2 regions of the Aurantimonas litoralis genome follow, and region 1 is predicted to be linked to the other one. Evidence: predicted binding sites of a transcription regulator. Region 1 holds the regulator's gene; the other holds the start of a gene.
What was found. Region 1 encodes HrcA, which represses chaperone genes, less so after heat shock. Its sites were predicted from a motif close to GTTAGCACTCNCNNNNNGNGAGTGCTAAC; they were not measured.
Positions count from the first base shown of each region.

Region 2: the regulator HrcA is predicted to act here: its motif matches at 3,276-3,304, upstream of groES (co-chaperone GroES).

Region 1 covers NZ_JAPFBM010000005.1:168,228-175,853, reverse strand. The annotation lists gene N7I30_RS12790 (TRAP transporter large permease) at 1-813, shown strand, start outside; gene N7I30_RS12785 (winged helix DNA-binding protein) at 816-1,376, shown strand; gene folD (bifunctional methylenetetrahydrofolate dehydrogenase/methenyltetrahydrofolate cyclohydrolase FolD) at 1,557-2,477, shown strand; gene N7I30_RS12775 (DUF411 domain-containing protein) at 2,533-2,991, opposite strand; gene grpE (nucleotide exchange factor GrpE) at 3,072-3,800, opposite strand; gene hrcA (heat-inducible transcriptional repressor HrcA) at 3,922-5,031, opposite strand; gene rph (ribonuclease PH) at 5,270-5,995, shown strand; gene rdgB (RdgB/HAM1 family non-canonical purine NTP pyrophosphatase) at 5,992-6,636, shown strand; gene hemW (radical SAM family heme chaperone HemW) at 6,633-7,626, shown strand, end outside.
Region 2 covers NZ_JAPFBM010000002.1:422,555-430,180, forward strand. The annotation lists gene ileS (isoleucine--tRNA ligase) at 1-957, opposite strand, end outside; gene N7I30_RS06765 (bifunctional riboflavin kinase/FAD synthetase) at 1,196-2,176, opposite strand; gene N7I30_RS06770 (TIGR01459 family HAD-type hydrolase) at 2,176-3,084, opposite strand; gene groES (co-chaperone GroES) at 3,367-3,663, shown strand; gene groL (chaperonin GroEL) at 3,747-5,402, shown strand; gene N7I30_RS06785 (RrF2 family transcriptional regulator) at 5,536-5,955, shown strand; gene N7I30_RS06790 (sulfite exporter TauE/SafE family protein) at 6,160-6,930, shown strand; gene N7I30_RS06795 (CsbD family protein) at 7,026-7,208, shown strand; gene N7I30_RS06800 ((2Fe-2S)-binding protein) at 7,481-7,626, shown strand, end outside.

The DNA.
Region 1 (7,626 bases):
GCGGCCGTGGAGGAATCGATCGCCCGGCTGTTCATCGCCGGCGTCGTGCCGGGCATCGTGCTGGCACTGTTGTTCATGGGCTATGTGGCGCTCATCACCACGCTGAAGCCCTCGCTGATCCCGGCTGCGGCCGACGTCATCGTCGAGGAAAGCGCCTTTCGCTCGCTCGGCCGCATCCTGCCGACCATCCTGCTGATCGCCGGCGTCATCGGCTCGATCTATGGCGGCATCGCCTCGCCGACCGAGGCGGCGGTGATCGGCGTCATCCTGGCGCTGGTCATCGCAAGGGCCCAGAACGCGCTGAACTGGCAGAGTTTCCGCGAGGGCCTGATGGCGGCGACGCGGGTGTCGGCGATGATCGCCTTCATCCTCGCCGGCGCGGCGGTGGTCACCACCGCCATGGGCTTCACCGGCCTGCCGCGGGAACTGGCCACCTGGATCGGCTCGCTCGACCTGTCCCCCTTCGCGCTGCTGGCGGCGCTGACGGTGTTCTTCATGGTGCTCGGCTGCTTCCTCGACGGCATCTCCATGGTGGTGCTGACCACTTCGGTGATCATGCCGCTGGTAACCCAGGCCGGCTTCGACCTCGTATGGTTTGGCATCTATCTCGTCATCGTCGTGGAGATGGCCCAGATTACGCCGCCGGTCGGCTTCAACCTCTTCGTCATCCAGGGCCTGACCGGTCAGAACATCTTCAGGATCGCCGCCGCCACGGCGCCCTTCTTCGGCCTCCTGGCGCTGATGGTGGTGCTGCTGGCGGTGTTCCCCGATCTCGCGCTCTACCTGCCCCGCACGATGTTCTCCGGAGGCTGACCATGGCCGCGGACACCGACGACACCAGTCCCGAAGTCACGCCGCCAACAGGACCGGCCGGTTTCGGGCCGATCGTCTCCTCGGCGCACCTGGCCGACGGCGCCATGCCGGCGCTGTCGGAGGTCGAGTTCGGGATGATCCTCGCCAACCATGCCTTCGAGCGCTGGATGATCCGCTGCATGACGGCGGCCGGCCAGCCCGGCCTGACGGCGACGGAAATCCTCGTCCTCCACACGGTCACCCATCGCGGCAAGCCCAAGCGCCTCGCCGACATCTGCCTCGTCCTGGGCATCGAGGACACGCATCTGGCGACCTATGCGATCCGCAAGCTGGAGGCGAAGGGGCTGGTGGCGCGCGAGAAAGCCGGCAAGGAACGGCTGATCACGATCACCCCCGAGGGCGAGACCGCCTGCCGCCGCTACAAGGACCTGCGCGAACGCATCCTCGTCTCCGGCGCCGAGGAACTCGGCATTTCCCCCGAGGCCATGACCAACGTTGCCCGCCTTCTGCGCGTCCTGTCGGGCCATTACGACCAGGCGGCCCGCACCGCGGCGAGTTTGTAGAAGGACCGAAGACCGGTCTCGGCTCGGCGTTCACCGCTTGCCAATGCGATAGACATCGCCGCCGGACTGGACTGCTCGCGCCGCACCGCGGGACGCGTGCAGCGATGCGGGCCTTTTCCCATCGCTGCCTTCTGCCATAAGAGACCCTGACGGCACCGCGGACAGGAAGGATACGGCACCATGGCCGAAGCACGGCGGATCGACGGCAAGGCGCGCGCGGCGCGGATCATCGAGGAGGTCACGGCGGCAACGACGTCCCTGACCGCCGAGACGGGCCTTCAGCCCGGACTGGCCGTGGTGATCGTCGGCGAGGACCCGGCCAGCCAGGTCTATGTCGGCTCCAAGGCCAAGCGCGCGGTCGAATGCGGCTTCAAGTCGGTCAAGCACGTGCTCGATACCGACACGTCCGAAGCGGCGCTGCTCGAGCTGATCGCCGAGCTCAACGCCGATCCCGAGATCCACGGCATTCTCGTCCAGCTGCCGCTGCCGCAGCAGATCGACGAGGGCAAGGTGATCCAGGCCATCGACGCCGACAAGGACGTCGACGGTTTCCACCTCGTCAATATCGGGCGGCTGTCCACCGGCGCGATCGACGAGGCCTTCGTGCCCTGCACGCCGGCCGGCTCGATGATCCTGATCCGCGACGTTCTCGGCGACGATCTGTCGGGCCTCAACGCGGTGATCGTCGGCCGCTCCAACATCGTCGGCAAGCCGATGGCGCAGCTTCTCCTCGCCGCCAACGCCACCGTGACCATCGCCCATTCGCGCACGAAGGACCTGCCCGCTCTTTGCCGGAACGCGGATATCCTGGTCGCAGCCGTCGGCCGGCCCGAGATGATCGGCGCGGACTATGTGAAGGAGGGTGCCGTGGTCATCGATGTCGGCATCAACCGGATTGATGCCCCCGAGAAGGGCAACAATCCGGACGGCTCGGCGAAGACCCGGCTGGTGGGCGATGTGGCGTTCGAGGCCGCCTCGCAGAAGGCCGCGGCGATCACGCCGGTGCCGGGCGGCGTCGGGCCGATGACCATCGCCATGCTGATGGCCAACACGCTGGTGGCGGCCTGCCGCGCCGCCGGTCGCACGCCGCCGCGCTTCTGAGCCGGGCCACCAGGATCAGGCGCGACGCCCTGTCCTGTCAGAAATTGGCGGCCGGTCAGCGGGCGCCGACAGCCTGATAGACGGTCGGACCGCCTTCGCCGCCGAAGCCGTAGACGTCGTAGCGGGCATCCGGATCGTCGCCCATGCCGGGCGAGCCCATCGGCATGCCCGGCGCCGACAGGCCGGCCAGGGCGGGACGCTCGGCGAGGAGCCGGTCGATCGCATCCATCGGCACATGGCCCTCGATGACATAGCCGTCGATCCTGGCCGTGTGGCACCCTTCCATCGCCGCCGGTACCTTCGCCGCACGCTTGATCGGGGTCAGTTCGTCGGTGTTCGTGACGGTAACGTCGAAGCCATGGGCGCGGGCAATGTCCGTCCAGGCCTCGCAGCAGCCGCAGCTCGGCGACTTCCAGACCGACATATGCCGATCGGCGTGATCGGCCTTGGCCGCCAGCGTGCCGAGCACGAGCAGTCCGGCCGAAACCGCGAGCGGGAGGATCGTCTTCGTCATAAGTCGCCTGTTCTTGCCTGGCATCCGTATCGCGAACTGGTCCCCGCGATACGGAAAAGCGTCGGCCGGCTTTGTGGCGATCAGATGGTGTCGCCGGCGTCCTGCGGGGCGGCGTCCGCCTCGGCCTTGGCGGCAGAGGCCTTCGGCCCGCCCTTGGAGACGCCGACCATGGCCGGGCGCAGCACGCGCTCGCCAATGGCATAGCCCGCCTGCACGACCTGCAGGACGGTGCCGTTCGGCACTTCGGTGTTCGGAATCTCGAACATCGCCTGATGGAAATTCGGGTCGAAGCGCTGGCCTTCCGGGTCGAGCTTCTTGACGCCGTGCTTCTCCAGCGTGCTGAGCAGCGACCGCTCGGTCACCTCGACGCCGTCGATGAGACCGGCCAGACCACCCTCGCCATCGGCCTTGGCTTCGGCCGGCACGGCTTCCAGCGCGCGGCGCAGATTGTCGGCGACCGACAGGATCTCGCGGGCAAAGCCGGTCACCGCATAGGTGCGCGCATCCTTGACCTCGCGCTCGGTCCGCCGGCGCAGGTTTTCCATGTCGGCGGCCAGCCGCAGCAAGCGATCCTTGACGTCGGCGTTCTCGGCTTCCAGCGCGGCGATGCGTTCGGCATCGGCGCTGGCGGCCGCATCGGCGTCGGCAAAGCCGCTGGCGGCGTCCGCATAGCCGCTGCCCTCGGCATTGGCATTGGCCGCCGCGCGCCGCGCCTCGGCCTCGCTCGCCGGGTCGGCGCGATCGCGGGCGGCCGGGTCAGCCGCCCGGTTGCGGGCTTCGTCGTGTTCGCGCTTGCCGGTATCGCTCATGCGTCATCACCTCGTGTCGGGGCCTGGCTGCGCAAGTCCGGCGGTGGGAGTTCCCATGCGAACCGCGCAGCGCGGCGGAAAATCGTTGTCGCGCCGCATATCGAATTGACGGGACGGAAAATCAAGCCTCGCGGGCAGCCGCGCCCGAGGTCAGAAGCCGCGATACGATGCGCGCGGTATAGTCCACCATCGGCACAATGCGCTTGTAGTTGAGCCGGGTCGGACCGATCACGCCCACCGCGCCGATGACGCTCTCGCCGCCGCCCTGATAGGGGGCGACCACCAGCGAGGATCCGGACAGAGAGAACAGCTTGTTCTCCGACCCGATGAAGATCCGCACGCCATTGCCCTTCTCGGCAAGGCCCAGAAGCTCGATGATGCCGCTCTTGGTCTCGAGGTCGTCGAAGAGCAGGCGCAGCCGCTCGATGTCCTCGGATGCGGTGACGTTCTCCAGAAGATTTGCGCGACCGCGCACGATCAGCCGCGCCGGCTGGTCGGCCGAGGCGCCGGACCAGACCGCCAGCCCCTTTTCGACGAGCTGGCGCGACAGGAGATCGAGGGCGCTGGACGTGTCGTCCTTCAGCCGGGCAATTTCCTCGCTCGCCTCGCCCAGCGTGCGGCCGACGATATGGGCGTTGAGGAAGTTTCCGGCCTCGACGAGCTGCGAGGCGGTGACGCCGGCCGGCAGGTCGAGAATGCGGTTCTCCACCTCGCCATTGGCGCCGACCAGCACCGCCAGCGCCCGCGTCGGCTCCAGCCGGATGAACTCGATATGCTTGAGGCGCAGATCGGCCTTGGAGGTGAGCACGATGCCGGCGCCGCGCGACAGGCCGGACAGAAGCTGGCTCGCCTCGGTCAGAAGCGATTCGAACGGGCGGCCGTCACCCGACACGCGCACCTTTTCCTCGATCTCCTCGCGCTCGGAGGAGCCGAGATCGCCGACTTCCAGAAAGGCGTCGACGAAGAAGCGCAGGCCCAGTTCGGTCGGCATGCGTCCGGCACTGACATGCGGCGCGTAGATCAGGCCGAGCGCTTCCAGATCGCTCATCACGTTGCGGATCGAGGCCGGCGACAGCGCGTTGGTCAGGAGCCGCGACAGCATGCGCGAGCCCACCGGCTCGCCGATGTCGAGATAGCTTTCGACGATCAGCCGGAAGATCTCCCGCGAGCGCTCGTCCAGCGGCAGTGCTCCGGAAGCCAAATCGCTGACAGGCAAACGGAATTCAGTCATGGCGTCGCATCGTTTCCCGCATGACCGGACTATAGGGAATGCATGGGCCCTCGCCAAGCCGTCCGGCCGCGATCCCCCTCCGCGCAAGCACGTTTCCAGGCGATCTTCCGCCATGGCGCGGCGCCCCGCCATGACGGCGACGCGAAAATCTTTGATCCGCCGGGTCATCGCCGATACAAGCCCGGCGCAACCCGAAGCATCTATTCCCTTCTCCAGGACCGATTGTCAGGACCTCATCATGCGGCCATCCAAACGCGCCTTCGACGAATTGCGGCCCGTCAGCCTCGAGCGGAACTACTCGCGTCACGCCGAAGGCTCGTGCCTCGTCCGGTTCGGCGACACCCATGTCCTGTGCACGGCGAGCCTTGAAGAGCGCGTGCCGGGCTGGCTGAAGAATTCCGGCAAGGGCTGGGTGACGGCCGAATACGGCATGCTGCCGCGCGCCACGGGCGACCGGATGCGCCGCGAGGCAGCGTCCGGCAAGCAGTCGGGCCGCACCCAGGAAATCCAGCGCCTCGTCGGCCGCAGCCTGCGCGCCGTCGTCGACCTGCAGGCGCTGGGCGAGCGCCAGATCACCGTGGATTGCGACGTCATCCAGGCCGATGGCGGCACCCGCACGGCGGCGATCACCGGCGGCTACGTGGCACTGGCCGACTGCCTCGCCTGGATGGGCCAGCGCGCCATGGTCGATCCGGCCAAGGTGCTGAAGGACCACGTCGCGGCGATCTCCTGCGGCATCTACAAGGGCGAGCCGGTGCTCGACCTCGACTACCCGGAGGATTCCACCGCCGAGACCGACGCCAATTTCGTCATGACCGGCTCCGGCGGCATCGTCGAGATCCAGGGCACCGCCGAAGGCACGCCGTTCTCGCAGGACGAGTTCCTCAAGCTCCTCGATCTCGCCCGCAAGGGGATCAACGATCTCGTCGGCATGCAGCGCCAGGCCATCGAGGCCGCGCAATGAAACGTCTCGACCCGAAGGACGGCCCGCTTCTCGTCGCCAGCCACAACATCGGAAAGATCTGGGAAATCCGCGAGCTGATGGAGCCCTTCGGCTTCGAGGTGACCTCGGCGAAGGACAAGGGCCTCGAGGATCCCGAAGAGACCGGCACGACCTTCGAGGCCAATGCCGAGCTCAAGGCACTGGCCGCCATGCGCGCCACCGGTCTCGTGTCGCTGTCGGACGATTCCGGCATCGCCATCGACGCGCTGAACGGCGATCCCGGCATCTATTCGGCGCGATGGGGCGGCCCGGATCGCGATTTCGCCATGGCAATGCGCAATGTCGAGGAAAAGCTGCAGGCGGCCGGCGCCACGACGCCGGAGCAGCGCCGGGCGAAATTCGTCGCGGTTCTGTGCCTTGCGGATCCGGCCGGCGGCACGCATCTCTTCCGCGGCGAGGTCGAGGGGACCATCGTCTGGCCGCCGCGCGGCGAGCTCGGCTTCGGCTACGATCCGATCTTCCTGCCCGACGGCAGCGACCGGACCTTCGGCGAGATGATGTCGGCGGAAAAACACGCCTGGAAGCCCGGCCAGCCGACCGCCATGTCGCATCGGGCCCGGGCATTCCAGAAATTCGCGCGCGACGCACTCGGAGTCGAATGACGATCCATTCCCGCCCAGGCCGTGACGTTCTCGCCTTCGAGCCGCAATCGCGCGCGCCGGGGTTCGGCGTCTATGTGCATTGGCCGTTCTGCGCGGCCAAATGCCCGTATTGCGACTTCAACAGCCATGTCCGCCACAAGCCGGTGGACCAGGAACGCTATGCGGCGGCCTTCGAGCGGGAACTGGCCGAGATGGCCCGCCGCTCGGCGGGTGAAACGGTCACCTCGGTCTTTTTGGGCGGTGGTACGCCGTCGCTGATGGAGCCGGCGACGGTCGGCCGGATCCTCGATGCCGTGGCCGCCAACTGGACGATCGCCGACGGCGCCGAGATCACGCTGGAGGCCAATCCGTCGAGCGTCGAGGCGGAGCGGTTCCGCGGCTATCGCGAGGCCGGCGTCAATCGGGTGTCGCTCGGCGTGCAGGCCTTGAACGACCGCGACCTTAGACTTCTCGGCCGGCTGCACAGCGTCGACCAGGCGCTGCACGCCATCGGTCTTGCCCGCGAGATCTTCCCGCGCCTGTCCTTCGACCTGATCTATGCCCGGCCCGACCAGACCGTCGCGGCCTGGGAAAGCGAGCTGAACCAGGCGATCGATCTCGCCGCCGATCATCTGTCGCTCTACCAGCTCACCATCGAGGAGGGCACGCCCTTCTACGCGCTGCACAAGGCGGGCAAGCTGATCGTGCCGGATGGCGACCTGTCGGCCGATCTCTACGAATCCACCCAGCGGATCACCGCCGAACGCGGCCTGCCGGCCTACGAGATCTCCAACCACGCCGTGCCCGGCGCCGAATCCCGTCACAACCTGACGTACTGGCGCTACGGGCTTTATGCCGGTGTCGGCCCCGGCGCCCATGGCCGGCTGATGGGTCCGGGCGGGCGCCACGCCATCTCCAACGAACCATTGCCGGAAACCTGGCTGAAGATGGTCGAATCCTGGGACAGCGGGGCGGTGGTCGACGAATTGCTGAGCCCGACCGAACAGGCGG
Region 2 (7,626 bases), on a different contig from region 1:
GACGCGGCGATAGCCGTCCTCCGGCACCCGCGCCTTGGACAGGACGTCGGCGGCCAGTGCGTCGGCCAGCACCAGCCGGTCGCCGGCCTTCGCCCAGCGCGGATTCTCCGCGTCCTCGCCGGCGGTCACTTCGTAGAGGCCGTAGGCGATGCGCGGCGAATAGGCGATCGCCCGGTTGCCGGGGATCGTCCAGGGGGTGGTCGTCCAGATGACCACGGCTGCACCGGCAAGCGCCTCGCTGCCGCGCACCGGGAACTTGGTCCAGATCGTGTCGGACTCGTGGTCGTGATACTCGACCTCGGCCTCGGCCAGCGCGGTCTTTTCCACCACCGACCACATGATCGGCTTGGAGCCGCGATAGAGCTGGCCGGACATGGCGAATTTCAGGAGCTCGCCGGCGATCACCGACTCCGCCCCGTAGGCCATGGTCAGATACGGGTCCTTGAAGTCGCCCTCGACGCCGAGGCGGCGGAACTCCTCGGTCTGCACGCCCACCCAATGGGCGGCGAAGTCGCGGCATTCCTTGCGGAACTCGTTGACCGGCACCTCGTCCTTGTTCTTGCCCTTGGCCCGGTACTGCTCCTCGATCTTCCACTCGATCGGCAGGCCGTGGCAGTCCCAGCCCGGCACGTAATTGGCGTCGTAGCCGCGCATCTGGAACGAGCGGGTGATGACGTCCTTCAGCACCTTGTTCAGGGCGTGGCCGATATGGAGGTTGCCGTTGGCGTAGGGCGGCCCGTCATGCAGCACGTATTTCGGCCGGCCGGACGATTCCCGGCGCAGGGTGCCGTAGAGGTCCATCGCGTCCCACTTGCCGATCCATTCGGGCTCGGCCTTGGGCAGGCCGGCGCGCATGGGAAACGGCGTTTCGGGCAGGAACAGCGTCTTGGCGTAGTCGATCCCGGTGGCGGAACCGGCCGCAGTGTCGTTCTTGGTGTCGCTCATGAATTCAGCCATGTCGTCTGCCGCGGTCGTAACGGCGGCGCGAGAAAAGGAAGCGTGGTGGCGCAAATGGCCGGCAACCCGGACCTTCTCCGGCCTGGCCGGTCAGAAGGCCGGGCGACTAATTCGGCCCGGACGGAGTATTGCGCGTGGATCCAACATGGCGTGGCTTTAGCAACTCCGCGCCCGGATGGAAAGAACGCGGCAGGCGGCAGGCAGGCGGCGGGCCTGGTCGCGAGCTACAGGCAGTCGGTCAGAACGCCATGCGGCGGTCGAGGTCGCCGAGCGGCGCGACGCCGGCGAGCATCGCCCGGGCTTCGTCCGCGTCGCGATCCATCTGGGCAATCAGCGCCTCGGCGCCGTCGAAGCGCTCCTCGCCGCGCAGGAAGCCGAACAGCGACACCGAAACGGTCTCGCCATAGAGATCGCCGGAAAAGTCGAACAGGAAGGTCTCGAACAGCGCGGCGCCATTGTCGAAGGTCGGGCGACGACCGAAGCTCGCCACGCCATCATGCAGCGTGCCGTCGGCACGGCGCAGGCGCACCGCATAGATGCCGTGCTTCAACAGGCTGTCCGGCTCGATGACCATGTTGGCGGTCGGATAGCCGAGCGTGCGGCCGAGCCTGGCACCGCCGACCACCTCGCCGGCGATCGTCCAGCGGTAGCCGAGCAGCCCCGCGGCCTCGGCGACGGCGCCCTCCCCGAGGCGGTCGCGGATCCGGCTCGACGACACCGTCTCGCCGCCCTCGTCGACGAAGGCCGGCACCAAGGTGGCGCCGAAGCCATGCATCCGGCCCGCCTCGGCCAGCGTCTTGGGCGTGCCGCCGCGCTTGGCGCCATAATGGAAATCGAAGCCGGCAACCACGTGATGGGCGCCCATCGCCTCGACCAGCACGGTCTCGACGAAGGCTTCCGGCGCGAGGCCGGCAAACTCGCGGGAGAACCCCTGTTCGACCACCGCGTCGAAGCCGAGCATCTCCAGGAGGCGCGCCTTCATCGGCGCCGGCGTCAGCCGCGCCACCGGCTGGTCGGGACGGAACACCGAGCGCGGATGCGGCTCGAAGGTCAGGCAGACGAGCGGCCGTCCTTCGGCCGCCGCGATGGTCCGGGCCTCTCCCAGGACGGCCTGATGGCCGCGATGCACGCCGTCGAAATTGCCCACCGCCACGACGGCGCCGCGCAGATCCGCCGGCACGTCCGCGACCGAGCCGAGACGCGCGATCGCGTCTGGCATCATGTCAGGGCAGCCATGAAGTAGCGCGCCGTCAGGCCGCGTTCCGACAGGACGGCGGCGACGGTCTGCGTCGCCGAATCCGCCGACGCCAGTTCCTCGCCATGGATGCCGTCGGTGATCAGCAGCGCGTCGGCGCCGAAATCATTGGCGCCCTTCACGTCGGTCATCAGCCCGTCGCCGATCGCCAGCACCCGCGACGAGGACCCCAGATCGAGGACGCGAGACGCAACGTCGTAGATCGGCCGGTGCGGCTTGCCGGCAAGGCGCACCGTGCCGCCGATCAGGCCGTAGTCGCGCGCCAGTGCGCCGGAGCACGGGATCAGCCGTTCGCCGCGATGCACGACGATGTCCGGATTGGCGCAGATCATCGGCAGGTCGAGCGCCTGCAGCCGTGCCAGCATGTCGGCATAGTCCGCCGGCGTCTCGATCTCGTCATTGTAAAGGCCCGTGACGATCACGGCCCTCGCGTCGGCCTCACCGACCAGATCGACGTCGATGCCGGCGAAGAGGTCGTAGTCGCGCTCCGGTCCGATATGGAAGACGGGTCCCGCGACATCGGCGATCAGGGCGCGCGTCGCGTCGCCGGAGGTGACGATGGCGTCATAGGCGTCGTGGGAGAAATCCATCGTGCCGAGCTGCGCGACGACCCCGGCCGACGGGCGCGGCGAGTTGGTCAGGAGCACCACCTTGACGCCCGCCGCACGCGCCGCCGTCAGCGCCGCCTCGGCGGCCGGATGCTTGACGACGCCATTGTGGACGACGCCCCAGACGTCGCAGAAGATCGCGTCATAGTCGCCGGCGATCTCGGCCAGCGCGGCGATCGGCCGGACGTCCCGCGGCGGTCGGACGGTATCCGTCCCGCGGCCGGTGTCGGAGAGAGAAGTTTCCATCGGTGTCCACGCTGCCATTGCCTGTCCCGTGCCGATAGAGGCGGCCTGCCGACCGGTCAAGGCGAAGCGCTGTCGCAAGCGCCTGCACCTGCCGCGTCAACCCCGCCCAGGGATGCCGGGCCGATCCCGCACGGCGATTAACGAAACTTCGATGACGCGATGCGCCGACCGCTTGACACCGCGCCGGCTGCGACACTATCTCCATCGTCGTTAGCACTCGCCCCAGGTGAGTGCCAGTTGTTCACGCCGGATGCCGAAAAGCGGGTCCGGCCATATCCGTCAACGAAGGGTTCAACGAACATGGCAGCTGTGAATTTCCGTCCTCTGCACGACCGCGTCGTGGTCCGTCGGGTGGAATCCGAAGCCAAGACGGCTGGCGGCATCATCATTCCGGACACCGCCAAGGAGAAGCCGCAGGAAGGCGAGATCGTCGCCGTCGGTTCCGGTGCTCGTGACGATTCGGGCAAGGTCGTGCCGCTGGACGTAAAGGCGGGCGATCGCGTCCTCTTCGGCAAGTGGTCGGGCACCGAGGTCAAGCTGAACGGCGAAGACTTCCTGATCATGAAGGAATCCGACATCATGGGCGTCGTCGCCTGATCAGGCGCCTGCGATTTCCGTAATTCCACGAAACTTCGAAACGGCGCGGCCTGATCAGATGGCGCGCCCGGGAGAATACGAACATGGCAGCTAAAGAAGTAAAGTTCGGCCGCGACGCACGTGAGCGCATGCTGCGTGGCGTCGACATTCTTGCCGACGCGGTCAAGGTGACCCTCGGCCCGAAGGGTCGTAACGTCGTCATCGACAAGTCCTTCGGCGCCCCGCGCATCACCAAGGACGGTGTCTCGGTCGCCAAGGAGATCGAGCTCGAGGACAAGTTCGAGAACATGGGCGCCCAGATGGTGCGCGAAGTGGCCTCGAAGACCAACGACAAGGCCGGTGACGGCACGACCACCGCGACGGTTCTCGCCCAGGCGATCGTCCGCGAGGGTGCCAAGGCCGTTGCCGCCGGCATGAACCCGATGGACGTCAAGCGCGGCATCGACGCGGCCGTCCTGAAGGTCGTCGAGGCTCTCGGCGTTGCCGCCCGCTCGATCGACACCTCGGACGAAGTCGCCCAGGTCGGCACCATCTCCGCCAATGGCGAGAAGGAAATCGGCGAGATGATCGCCTCGGCCATGCAGAAGGTCGGCAACGAGGGTGTCATCACCGTCGAGGAAGCCAAGACCGCCGAGACCGAGCTCGAAGTCGTCGAAGGCATGCAGTTCGACCGCGGCTACCTGTCGCCGTACTTCGTGACCAACCCGGAGAAGATGGTCGCCGAGCTCGAGGATTGCTACATCCTCCTGCACGAGAAGAAGCTCTCCAACCTCCAGGCGCTGCTGCCGGTCCTCGAGTCCGTCGTGCAGTCCTCCAAGCCGCTCCTCATCATCGCCGAGGACGTCGAGGGCGAGGCCCTGGCCACGCTGGTCGTCAACAAGCTGCGTGGCGGCCTGAAGATCGCGGCCGTCAAGGCACCGGGCTTCGGCGATCGCCGCAAGGCCATGCTCGAGGACATCGCCGTCCTGACCGGCGGTACGGTCATCTCCGAGGACGTCGGCATCAAGCTCGAGAACGTCACCCTCGACATGCTCGGCCGCGCCAAGAAGGTCTCGATCACCAAGGAAAACACCACCATCGTCGATGGTGCCGGTGAGAAGACCCAGATCGAAGCCCGCGTTGGCCAGATCAAGGGTCAGATCGAGGAGACCACCTCGGACTACGACCGCGAGAAGCTCCAGGAGCGTCTCGCCAAGCTCGCAGGCGGCGTCGCCGTCATCCGCGTCGGCGGTGCGACGGAAGTCGAAGTCAAGGAGAAGAAGGATCGCGTCGACGACGCCCTCAACGCGACCCGTGCGGCCGTCGAAGAAGGCATCGTGGCCGGTGGTGGCGTCGCGCTGCTGCGCGCTTCGAACGCCGTCACCATCAAGGGCATCAATGCCGACCAGGACGCCGGCATCGCCATCGTCCGCAAGGCGCTTCAGGCTCCGATCCGTCAGATCGTCCAGAACGCCGGTGCGGAAGGCTCGATCATCGTGGGCAAGATCCTCGAGAACGAGTCCCTGTCCTTCGGCTACAACGCCGCGACGGGCGAGTATGGCGACATGATCCAGATGGGCATCGTCGATCCGGTCAAGGTCGTTCGCTCGGCTCTCCAGGACGCGGCATCGGTCGCCGGCCTGCTGGTCACCACCGAAGCCATGATCTCGGAGGCTCCGAAGAAGGAGTCGGCCGGCGGTGGCGGCGGCATGCCCGGCGGCATGGGCGGCATGGGTGGCATGGGCGGTATGGACTTCTAAGAAGTCCGAACCGGCCGGACATTCATCCGGACTATCGAGGGGCTCGGCATCGCCGGGCCCCTTTTTCGTGCGCCCTGCCCGCATCCGGCAGCACCGGCTTGCCCGGCCGCGCCCGCCTTGCGATAGACATGCCATGATCTCGCAGCGCGCCCGCTACGCCATCCGCTCCCTGAGGAACATCGCGCCGCGGGCCGCGCCCGTGTCGGCCGCCGTCATCGCCGCCGAAGAGCAGATTCCGCGCAAGTTTCTCGAAGCGATCCTGGCCGAGCTGAAACAGGCGGGCCTTCTCGTCAGCCTGCGGGGGGCGCGTGGCGGCTACCGCCTGGCGCGGCCCGGCGACGAGATCAGCTTCGCCGATGTCCTGCGCGTCGTGGACGGTCCGCTGGCGCTGGCCCCTTGCGCGTCCCGCACCGCCTATCGCCGCTGCGAGGATTGCCGCGACGTGGAGACCTGCGAGACCCGCACCGCGCTTCTGGCGGTGCGCGACGCCACGGCCGCCATTCTGGAAGCTAAGCATTTCGGCGATGGGGACCGGGCCGACGATCCCGTCTAGGCCGGGATGCGCCCCATCCGCCCCGGCGTCCGCCCAGGCATATGCGGTCACACCGCGCGCCGCGGGCGTCGAAGATGTCCGATCTCATGGGTCGGCGAAATACGCACAGGATGTGCGCGCGGCAGCCCCTCCGCCGAACTTCTATTCCTATCCACGAGATAGGAATAAGATAGCCTGATCCGGTCTCCAACGACCGGGTCTTCCATGAGCGACTTCCTCCTGTTTCTTGCCGTCGGCTTCCTCGCCCAGCTCGTCGATGGCGCGCTCGGCATGGCCTACGGCATCGTCTCCTCCACCGTGCTCCTGTCCTTCGGCGTCGCGCCCGCCGCGGCCTCGGCCTCGGTCCACACGGCCGAACTCTTCACCACCGCGGCGTCGGGCACCGCGCATCTCGCCAACCGCAATGTCGACTGGAAGCTGTTCTGGCGCCTCGTGCCCCTCGGCATTCTCGGCGGCGTTCTCGGCACCTACGTCCTGACCAGCATCTCCGGCAGTATTCTGCGCCCCTATGTCGGCGCCTATCTGGCGGTGATCGGCGTCTATCTCCTCGTCCGCTCGTTCCGGAAGATCCCCAGCAGGCCGGTCTCGCCCGCGACCTCCATGCCGCTGGCCGCCTGCGGCGGCTTCCTCGACGCGGTCGGCGGCGGCGGCTGGGGACCGATCGTAACCTCCGGCCTGCTCGGCGCCGGCGGCCAGCCGCGCTACGTCATCGGCACCGTCAACACGGCCGAGTTCCTCGTCACCCTCTCGGTCTCGCTGACCTTCGTCTTCGCGCTCGTCACCGGACATTGGGACGAGGCCGGCGATCTGACGACCCACGGCCTCGCCATTCTCGGCCTGATCGTTGGCGGCGTCGCAGCGGCGCCCTTCGCCGGCGTGATCGTGCGCCGGATCCCCGAGACGGCCCTGTTGCGCATCGTCGGCCTTCTCGTCTGCGGCCTGGCCATCACGCAGATCGTCGGCCTCATACGCTGAACCCGCCGCAGTTTTCCCGGAACAACCGCACCCGAAAGCCGTTTGGATATCGAAGCTTGGCAGACACTGCCGGCAACGAAGCAAAGGAATGTCCAATGGTCGACAAGAACGAAGTCAAGGGTGCCGCCACCGAAGCCGGTGGCAAGCTCAAGCAGGCTGCCGGCGACCTGACCGGCAACGAGCGCCTGAAGGGCGAGGGTGCGGCCGACGAAGTCGAAGGCAAGACCCAGAAGAATTACGGCAAGGTCAAGGACGCGGTTAACGACCAGACCAGCTGATCGCGCTACAAGCCGAAGACGCTTCGAGAGGCCGTCCCCATGGGGCGGCCTTTTTCATGTGCGGAATCCCGCCGCACGTCGCACCATTGGGCCCCGCGTGACGCACTGTGTGCGCCGCAGCAATTCCAACCCCTCCTCCCCTCTCGACGACGGTGCGGACACCCGATTGTGGTTGCCGTTTCCCGTTGTTCGGCTATTTTGGAATCAATCCAAATCATGACGGAGCCGCGTGGCGGCACCTGCCTGACCGGCCGCCCTGAAGGAGGCTTCCCTTGATCAGTTTCACACTCAACGGCGAACAGAAGACGTTCGACGGCGATCCCGACACGCCCCTGCTCTGGGTCATCCGTGACGCCGAGCGCCTGACCGGCACCAAATATGGCTGCGGCATCGCCCAGTGCGGCGCCTGCACCGTGCA